Regions from separate parts of the Lysinibacillus sp. NPDC056185 genome, predicted to be linked through region 3. Evidence: predicted binding sites of a transcription regulator. Region 3 holds the regulator's gene; each other region holds the start of a gene.

Region 1 (3,291 bases), on a different contig from region 3:
ATGGTATTTCCCGCCAGGAATTCCGCATTCCATACAAGGTCTTGAGGATGGCTGTGAATTTTTGCTGGTGTTTGACGATGGGCATTTCTCAGATCTAAGTACTTTTTCAATATCTGATTGGTTTGCTCATACTCCTAAAGATGTGCTGTCCTCCAATTTTGGTGTTCCAATAAGAGCTTTTAATCATATCCCGAAAGAACAGGTCTATATTTTTCAAGATAAGGTTCCAGGACCTCTAGACACACAAAAATTACAATCCCCATATGGTACAGTCCCTCAAACTTTCAAACATAGCCTGCTTGCCCAGACCCCTATAAAAACTCCAGGTGGAAGTGTCAGAATTGTGGATTCAACAAACTTTCCTATTTCTAAAAATATCGCAGCAGCACTTGTCGAAATTAAGCCTGGTGCTATGAGAGAGCTGCATTGGCACCCAAATAATGATGAATGGCAATATTACCTCCAAGGAAAAGGGCGTATGACAGTGTTTACAGCAAATGGTGTGGCTAGAACATTCGATTATCGTGCAGGAGATGTGGGATACGTGCCATTTGCAAATGGTCACTACATTGAGAATACCGGTACGGAGACATTATGGTTCCTTGAAATGTTTAAAAGTGATAGATTCCAGGATGTTTCGTTAAATCAATGGATGGCCCTTACTCCATCTGAGCTAGTACAAAGCAATTTAAACATTGGTCCTGAACTTCTTAATGTGTTAAGAAAGGAAAAGTGGCCGGTTGTAAAATATCCTGGATTTTCTTATTACCCAAGATGAACGTATAGAAAAGCAGGTAGGAAAGAGCCTCTTTCCCACCTGCTTGTTTTTAATATTGAAATTTATTTCTAGTAGCAAGTAGTATACCGATTGCTGGAACAGTACAAATAAGCATTGCTGCAAATGATAGTCCAGGCGAAATCTCGTATAAATAGCCACCTAAAAATGTAAGGATCGCTGTACTTAATCCCATTGCTAATGCAGAATAAAGGCCTTGTGCATTCGGAATTTGCTCCTTCGGCAATGTTTTTGTTAAATAGCCGATGAAAGCGAAATGCGCGAGAGCAAATGATAATGCATGTAATGTTTGAGAAGCGATAAATACCCAGACATTCGGGAATAGGTAAATGAGTAGCCAACGTAATGATGAACCACTCGCTGCTAAAAGTAATAAAGAAGATGAGCGCCATTTATTAAATAGTGTATCAGCCTTCATAAAGTATAAGATTTCGCAAATTACGGCGATGTTAATAATCATCCCCATATAGAATGGATCAACATGTAGATCACCTAAATATATATAGCCGTAGCTGTAATAAGAAGCATGTGCGCCTTGCAACAGAATAACAACTAATAAAACAATAGGGAAGCCTTTAATTGTCCATAATGTTTTCATCGACAATGATTTTGCACGTTGTTCTTTTGTCGGTACAACGAGTAACTCTTTTGGTGTAGCCATTTGTTGCATCAACAGCATACCGATCAGGCCAACCACCATACTCCAAAAGATAATGTTATTGCCAAATGCACCTGTCAGCATACTAATGATTAATACTGCAATGACAAAGCCAAGGGAACCATAGGAGCGGCTTTTACCATAGTGTACATTTCCATGCTGTACGAGCGTTGCCGCACTACTTTCAACGGCAGGTAGCAGTGCTGGATAGAAAACGCTAAATAAAAGGGTAACAATAAGAAGCGAGATAAAGCTCGTGCTTAGTAAGTAAAATAAAGTTGTGATGAGGGCACCTATTGCTAGAATACTAACGAGTCGTTTTTTGTGCACATATTTTGCAAGCGTCGGGAAGAAAAATAGATTTGAAGTTGCTCGTGCTAAAAGACCGCAGCCCATTATGACGCTAGCCTGTGAGACAGTAAGATGTTTGGCATCTACAAGCCAACCAGTCCAGTAAGGTAAGAAAATACCCCATGTAAAGAAAAATGCAAAGAAATTTTGAGAAAGCCATCGTTGATTGTTCATAAATTTTCCGTACCTCCAATTTAACTATGTTGAATAATAGCACGTTCATCGGTACAATAATGTGAGATATCTCACATTTTTCAAGAGGAGAGAGTGAAAAAATGCATATACTGACAGCTGAGGAACGTTCATACTATCTCGATAAATATCCAATTGATGATTTTTTCTCATTTGATATAAATCCATTTCTGGAGGTATGTAAGTTTGACAAAGGCGAATGGATTTTTCAAGAAGGATCATTTCCGGATACGCTATACTACATGATTGAAGGGAAAGCGAAAATATATATGACGCATAAAAACGGCAAGGTCTCACTTATCGAATACCCAGAGCCACCGCGTTTTATGGGTGAAATTGAGTTGCTTAATGAGGCGAGATATACGAAGGGGATTCAGACAGTAACCGAGACGATTTGTTTTTCGATTACACAGTCCTGCAAAGAAAAGTTACTCACGGATGTACTATTTTTACGTAAACTTTGTGTGTTTTTAGGGGAAAAGTCGACCAAAATGACGTCAAAATATACACAAAATCAAGCGTATCCACTTGAAAATCGACTTGCTGCCTTTATCCAATTATCGTCAGATCAAGGTATCTATAAAGAAAAGCATACGGAAATCTGTGAATATTTAGGGGTTTCCTATCGGCATTTATTATATGTACTGGCGCAATTTTGTGAAGAAAAAATTTTAGAAAAGAGAAAGAATGCCTATCACATTATGAATGAAAAGCGACTTTCCGAATTGGCACAGGAGATACAGTGAGGGATACTACAGCTTATTGTATTCACTTTTTTTAATCAACCAGCGTGCAATCTCCTTGCCGCTATGGTAGAAGTTAATCTCATCGACTCGTTGGTTTTGTACGGAGATATTTAGGGTTTCGTCTATAACGCCAAAAGGTATAACCCTTATACATTGGTGTTTGTTAGGTGAAAATCTTTTGCGCTTTGCCTTAGCTTCCATGTGAGCTTTAGCAGATTTTTGTGCATTTTGGAATGGACAAGCAAGTAATTCTCCTTGTTCCAATGTTGTGCTTGGTGAATAACAATTACTTTTCATTCAACATGCCCCCTTTGTCGTTAGTGTTATTGTACAAGACATGCGGTCGGAATAGTCTTCATTTACAAGGCTTTAACGAAAACTTAAAGTTTTGTCAGTCAATTATGTCTTGGCATAATTGCGTCTGGAGGCTATAACTTCTTTTAGAGGATGTTTGTACATACTCTGAAAGAAGTTGCATTAGTAAAATGTAACCGTATTCATGCCATTAACGAATAGAAATCATAGAAAACTTGTATAATTCCAAGAGA
Region 2 (3,291 bases), on a different contig from region 3:
TTCTCATTAAATCCGTGGCTTCTTTATCTTTTGCTTTGTGAGCGTACCAAGTTAAAAACACGGCTGAAATATAAAGTACAGCTGCAATGCTCAACACGACAATACTCCAAGCAAATGGGCTCGTATACAATGTCCAGTAATTTAAGACTGGTTGCCCGTCAACAATATCAACATAGCCACCAGCAGCAATCGCGAATACAACAGAGAGTGAGGCTGGAATGAGCAAGCCTGCTATCCCATATGTCAGCGTGTAACCGATATGTCCACGTGCACCATATGATTCAAATGCATAGTAAGAGCCTCGTATTGCAAGAAGCACTAGCGAAATACTAACAGGGACAAGTAATATCGTTCCATAATAGAAAGCTGTTTGTGGGAAAAATCCAACAATCCCAACAAAGAAGAATACTAAAAAGACATTGGTTACTTCCCAAACAGGTGATAAATACCGCTTAATAATATTCGTTAAAATATGATTTTTTCCGATGAGTAGGCTATAGGCATTAAAAAAGCCTGCACCAAAATCGATTGAAGCTACAATGACATAGCCAAATAGGAAAATCCATAAAACTGAAATACCTAAAATCTCTAATGTCATAAGATGTCACCGCCTTTTTCAGCATGGCGATCTTCTATTTCTCGCTCAATTGGATTCTTTTTGAACATACGAATTAAAACCACCATACTTCCTACTGCTAATACGGCATACACACCTGTAAACAACAGCATCATTAAATCTACATGGTCACTCGTTGTGGCCCCTTCTGGTGTTCGCATTAATCCATATAAGATCCAAGGCTGTCGTCCAACTTCAGCAAGCCACCATCCTGCTTCAATCGCAATAATAGAAAGTGGTCCACCTGCAACAACAATCCATCTAAACCAACGTGAATGAATAAACTGCCAATCACGTGCTTTCCCGCATACATAAACCAATGAAACCAATGCCATGAACATACCGATAAACACCATGAGATCAAAAAGGTAATGGATATATAGAGGTGGTCGATCTTCTTCAGCAAATTGATCTAAGCCAATTACCTCTGCATTTGGATTATTATGTGCTAAAACGCTCAAAGCATAAGGTACTTTAATAGCATATTTTACTTCTTCCCCATCTAATACACCAAATAGTATAAGAGAAGCTTTGTCTCCCGTTTCAAAATGCCACTCAGCTGCAGCTAGTTTTTCTGGCTGATATTCCGCTAAATACTTCCCTGAAAAGTCTCCAATAATTGCTGAAGCAATGGAGAAAATCAGACCAATCTTCATAAGTAGTAATAAAGATTTTTTATGATATATATGCTTAGAACCTCTAAGCAGACGGTATCCTGCAATTGCTGCTAACACAAATGCGGATGTCATATAGGCTGTAACGAGAACATGCGCTACCTTTGTCGGCATTGCTGGATTAAACATTGCTAAAAATGGTTGAATATTCACAAGCTGGCCGTCCACAATATCAAATCCTTGTGGCGCATTCATAAACGCATTGACAATTGTTATAAACACAGCTGACATCGATGCACCGACTGCAACCGGAATTAACAGTAGCATATGCTTCTTCTGACTATCGAAGCGATCCCAAGTATATAGGTAGATGCCTAGAAAGATGGCTTCAAAGAAAAATGCGAACGTTTCCATGAAAAGTGGTAATGCAATTGTCTGACCGGCAAGCTGCATAAAATTCGGCCATAGTAAAGATAACTGTAAGCCAATAGCTGTCCCTGTGACAACGCCGACTGCAACCGTAATAACAAAACCTCGTGCCCAACGTCTCGCCATTAAAATATAGTGCTCATCATTCTTTTTATACCCAGTCCATTGTGCGATCATGATCATTAACGGTACTCCAACACCAATCGTTGCATAAATAATGTGGAACGATAAAGTTAGTTCCGTTAATGCTCTACTCCAAAAGACTGCTGATTCATTCACCATTTCATTGCCCCCCTAACCTCCAAATATTCTTCCAAGTATGGAAAGTAGCATGATAATTGCAACACCAAAGCTTAGCCAAATGAGCTTTCTTTCCTGTGACTTATACAAAGGCAACACTTCCTTTCCCTTATCTCTACCCCATTTTCCACCATTGCAACGAAAAAAACCTTTATAATGGACCGGAATTTCGGCCTATTATAAAGGTTTCAAATTTTGTTCAAGTAATATACGCACAATTGCCAAACATTTTTCTTAATTCATTCACAATACCAATTATAGGAGAAAATTACCCCTGCATATAGGTTTTTTTACCGATTTCACCCATAAAACAAGGCTCCCTTCTAAATTGAGAGCGCCCTGTTCTAATATTTCATTAAATACGGTCTTCTTCACGAATATCTGCTAGTGGAACAAAAATCTCAATATGGCGCTTTAAGTTTTCAAATGTAGCAGGCGCATCCCCGCCATATTCACCATCTAAGTTTAAATGTATTTCATCTTCAGTAGATACTTTTACGACACTTGCCTTTTTATAAATTACACGATCATCATTCAAATGCTCGCCTCGTAATGCCATTGCAGCAAGCTGAATAAATTCAGGCAGGCTTACTTTTTTCAATACTAATAAAGTAAAGTAGCCATCATTAATACTCGCGTCAGGCGCAAGCTTTTCAAAGCCACCCACTGAATTTGTTAAGCCGCATAAAAACATCATGGCATCCCCATCGAACACTTCACCATCATATTCGATACGCATGTGGGAAGCTTTGATCGATGGAATCATTTCTACTGCTTTTAAGTAATAAGCAAGCTGTCCTAGCATTGTTTTCATTTTACTTGGCACTTCATACGTTAACTCTGTAATACGCCCACCAGCGGCAATATTGATGAAATAGCGTTCCCCATTTAATAAACCAACATCGACCGGCAACGATTCACCTTTAATAATAATGTCAACTGCAGCTTCAATATTTCGAGGAATCTGCACAGCACGAGCAAAGTCATTTGTTGTGCCCATCGGAATTAGACCCACTTTCGGTCGGTTCTCAAATGGACTGACACCTGAAACAACTTCATTTAATGTGCCGTCTCCACCAACTGCAATGATTATATCAAAGCCACGTTCAACTGCATTTTTTGCTGCAATGGTTGCATCGCCTTCACACGTTGTTGCGTGACAAGATGTCTCATAGCCTGCTACCTCTAATTTTGCCAATACTTCTGGTAGATGCTTTTTAAACACTTCACGACCAGATGTAGGATTATAAATGATTCTTGCTCGTTTCATAACATACCTTCTTTGCTTCATAAGATTCTATTTCTTTCAATGAATTATTCGTTTAAATGTTG
Region 3 (3,291 bases):
AAATCAGTGGGAGTTTTTCTTCCCACTGATTTTTATTTAAAGTTAAGCTGACGAAAAAGCTCGATGCTACTAATTAGCATCGAGCTTCTATTATTATTGATTCAATTCTTCGATTTGACGTCTCTGCTGTTCAAGCGCCTCTTCAATCTGGCGTTTTTGCTCAGCCTCTTGTTCTTCCTTCATTCGCATTTCCTCTGATTTTAAGTATTTCTTATAGCCAATACGAGAAATCATAATGCTAATTTCATAAAGAACAAACAACGGTACTGAAACCATTAAGTGCGAAGCTAATTCAGGCGGTGCGATTAAAGCAGCACATACAAATAAACCAAAGTATGAGTACTTACGAATACGAATTAGTAACTCAGGAGATAAAATCCCAATACGCGAAAAGAACAGGACTACAATCGGCAATTGGAAAAGGAAACCAAACGGAATTGTAAGTTTAAATAAAAACGAAAAATATTCATGTATGCCAATCATTTGCTGAATTTCTAATTCATTTGATAAATTCATCATAAACTTTAAGACGTACGGGAATAGTAAATAATATGAAAAGGACAACCCTGCTAAAAATAATAAAAATGAATACGGTATATAGCTTAAGGTTGCTTTTCGTTCTACATCTCTTAATCCTGGGCTAATAAACGACCACAATTGATACATAAACACTGGCGATGAAAGGATAAATGCAATTATAAAAACAACTTGGATATAAATTGCAAGTGGTGTTGCTACATCAAATGCATGAAGCTTTATATCGTAATCCGCTCCAGTAGATTGAAGGTATTTAACAAGCGGCTTTGCGACAAAAAAGCCCCCAACCATAGCGAGAACAAAGAAAACGGCAACAATGAAAAGCCGTTTTCTTAATTCTTCTATATGTTCAATGACAGTTAGATCTTTTGGATTCATTCCTCAAACATCCTAACTTTACTTATCTAGTTCTTTCTTTTTCTTGTCATCATCATCTTCGTCGGCTAATCCTCTAGTAGCATTTTTGAATTCACGTAATGTTGAACCAAATGCTTTACCAAGCTCTGGTAACTTCTTAGGACCAAAAATTAGTAATGCGACAACTCCGATAATAATGAGGCTCATTGGACCGATTGGACTCATTCCAGCCACCTCCTCTTTATATCCATCATTTTAACGCATATTTCGCCATTTTGCTAACTAATATTATGTGAAAGTTTTTCGTCACTCTCTCATTTTATCTCATACTTTTATTGACAGAAACTGTGAGCTATACTAATTATTCCTTGGCATAATTGCTGCTGTCGCTTCGCTTTCGGTACAAAAGACATTCGCTGAAAGAAATTAAATTATGTACGATTATCACTCTTCCTGATTACGAATTAAATAAATGAGTGCCTGCAATTCTACCGACAAATCAATCGTTAAAAGTTGCATTTTATCTGGTACAGTAATACGCTCTGGCGTAAAGTTTAAAATTCCTTTTGCGTTCATCGCCGCTAATCTATCAGCCATTTTCTGTGCAGAGCGTGGTGAAACTGTTAAAATTGCAAGCTCCGCTCCATATTCTGCATACTTTTCTTCTAATAAATCTGGATGAAAAACAGGAATATTACTAATCATCTTCCCTTCCTTTGGGGCCTTTGAGTCAAATGCCACAACGATATGAGTATTATGATTTTTTTGAAAATTATATTTTAATAAAGCACTACCTAAATTCCCTACACCAACTAACGCTACTTTTGTCGCTTCATGTTGATCGAGCGTTTGACTAAAAAATTCCAAGAGATGTTGCACATCATAGCCATATCCCTTTTTCCCAAGAGCACCAAAATAAGAAAAATCACGGCGAATAGTTGCAGAATCAATTTTCATCGCTTCACTCAGTTCCTTCGACGAAATACGTTCCATGCCTTCTTGTGCAAAGTTTTGGATAAATCGATAGTAAAGAGGAAGTCTTTTCGTAGTGGCTTGTGGAATTTTTAATTCTTGTTTCAAACTCTTTCCTCCTTATAGAGTATCAAATCTATTTATGATACACACTTAATTAACTATTTCTAAGTTTATAATATTCACTGGAGTATTTCCCTTTAGTTAATGGCGCTTTTACGCCACTAACTAAAGGGAAATCGTTTCAATCTTACATGACAGCTTGGAATAAGTAAAGCACCGACATTGCAAGCAAATCGTACATCCATTACACTAAGGAAGAATTGAGGTGTCAAGAATGATTGTTTTACAAGTCAATCAACTATATAAATCCTTCCTTGCAGATGAAATTTTGAGTGGCGTAAAATTAGAGGTTCAACATCGTGACCGCGTTGCATTAGTAGGTCGTAACGGTGCTGGTAAGTCTACTTTACTTAAAATAATTGCTGGTCAACTGTCATATGACTCTGGCGATATTATTATCCCTAAAGGTATACAAATTGGATATTTGGAGCAGCATGCTGGTTTAAACTCAACATTGTCGATTTGGGATGAAATGATGACAATTTTTGAGCCGCTTATTACCCAAGAACGAGCAATCCGATCATTAGAACAACAAATGGCCGACCCTGCTGTTTATGAAAACCCTACTTTATATGCAAAAATAATGTCTGAATACGATCATTTGCAGCATAATTTTAAGGATGCAGGTGGCTATCAATATGAATCTGATACACGTTCTGTGCTTCATGGCATGCAGTTCTATCCTAATGATTACGAAAAGCCAATTAGCTCACTATCAGGAGGACAACGAACTCGGTTAGCGCTTGCTAAGCTTTTGTTAAGTAAACCTGACCTATTAATACTCGATGAACCTACTAACCATTTAGATATTGAAACCCTCTCTTGGTTGGAATCATATTTAAAAGGCTATGAAGGGGCTATTCTAATTGTTTCCCATGACCGCTACTTCTTAGACCAAGTTGTGTCTATTGTCTACGAAGTCTCTCGTCATCGCGTCACAAAATATACAGGCAATTATAGTGCCTATTTAGATGAAAAAGCTAAAAATTATGAGCGTGATTTGAAGCAATATGAACGTCAACAAGATGAGAAAGCCAAGCTTGAGGAATTTATTCAAAAAAACATTGCTCGTGCTTCTACTACTAAAATGGCACAAAGTCGTCGTAAAATGCTTGAACGAACAGAATGGATGGAATCCCCTGATGGTGATGAAAAATCAGCAAGCTTCGGTTTTACAATTGAGCGCCAAAGTGGTAATGATGTATTGTCTGTCGATGACTTAGCGATAGGTTATGGTGATAAGAAAATATCAAGCGGCATTACATTACGCACTTTCCGAGAAGACCGTATTGCACTTGTTGG

What was found. Region 3 encodes Rex, which represses fermentation and respiration genes when NADH is low (regulators of the CRP and FNR family bind a similar motif). Its sites were predicted from a motif close to TTGTGAAATATTTCACAA; they were not measured.
Region 1: yeiL (transcriptional regulator YeiL) is a predicted target of Rex. The motif match lies at 2,039-2,056, and genes of this name have one in related genera.
Region 2: ACMZ42_RS17890 (cytochrome ubiquinol oxidase subunit I) is a predicted target of Rex. The motif match lies at 2,191-2,208, and genes of this name have one in related genera.

The regions. Positions count from the first base shown of each region.
Region 1 covers NZ_JBLLLQ010000032.1:44,976-48,266, forward strand. Annotated here, with positions in the region: gene ACMZ42_RS22545 (oxalate decarboxylase family bicupin) at 1-778, shown strand, start outside; gene ACMZ42_RS22550 (MFS transporter) at 828-1,979, opposite strand; gene yeiL (transcriptional regulator YeiL) at 2,081-2,743, shown strand; gene ACMZ42_RS22560 (hypothetical protein) at 2,750-3,040, opposite strand.
Region 2 covers NZ_JBLLLQ010000020.1:889-4,179, reverse strand. Annotated here, with positions in the region: gene ACMZ42_RS17895 (cytochrome d ubiquinol oxidase subunit II) at 1-598, opposite strand, end outside; gene ACMZ42_RS17890 (cytochrome ubiquinol oxidase subunit I) at 595-1,941, opposite strand; gene ACMZ42_RS17885 (diacylglycerol kinase) at 2,315-3,229, opposite strand.
Region 3 covers NZ_JBLLLQ010000058.1:5,738-9,028, reverse strand. Annotated here, with positions in the region: gene tatC (twin-arginine translocase subunit TatC) at 94-915, opposite strand; gene ACMZ42_RS26410 (twin-arginine translocase TatA/TatE family subunit) at 934-1,119, opposite strand; gene ACMZ42_RS26405 (redox-sensing transcriptional repressor Rex) at 1,339-1,974, opposite strand; gene ACMZ42_RS26400 (ATP-binding cassette domain-containing protein) at 2,204-3,291, shown strand, end outside.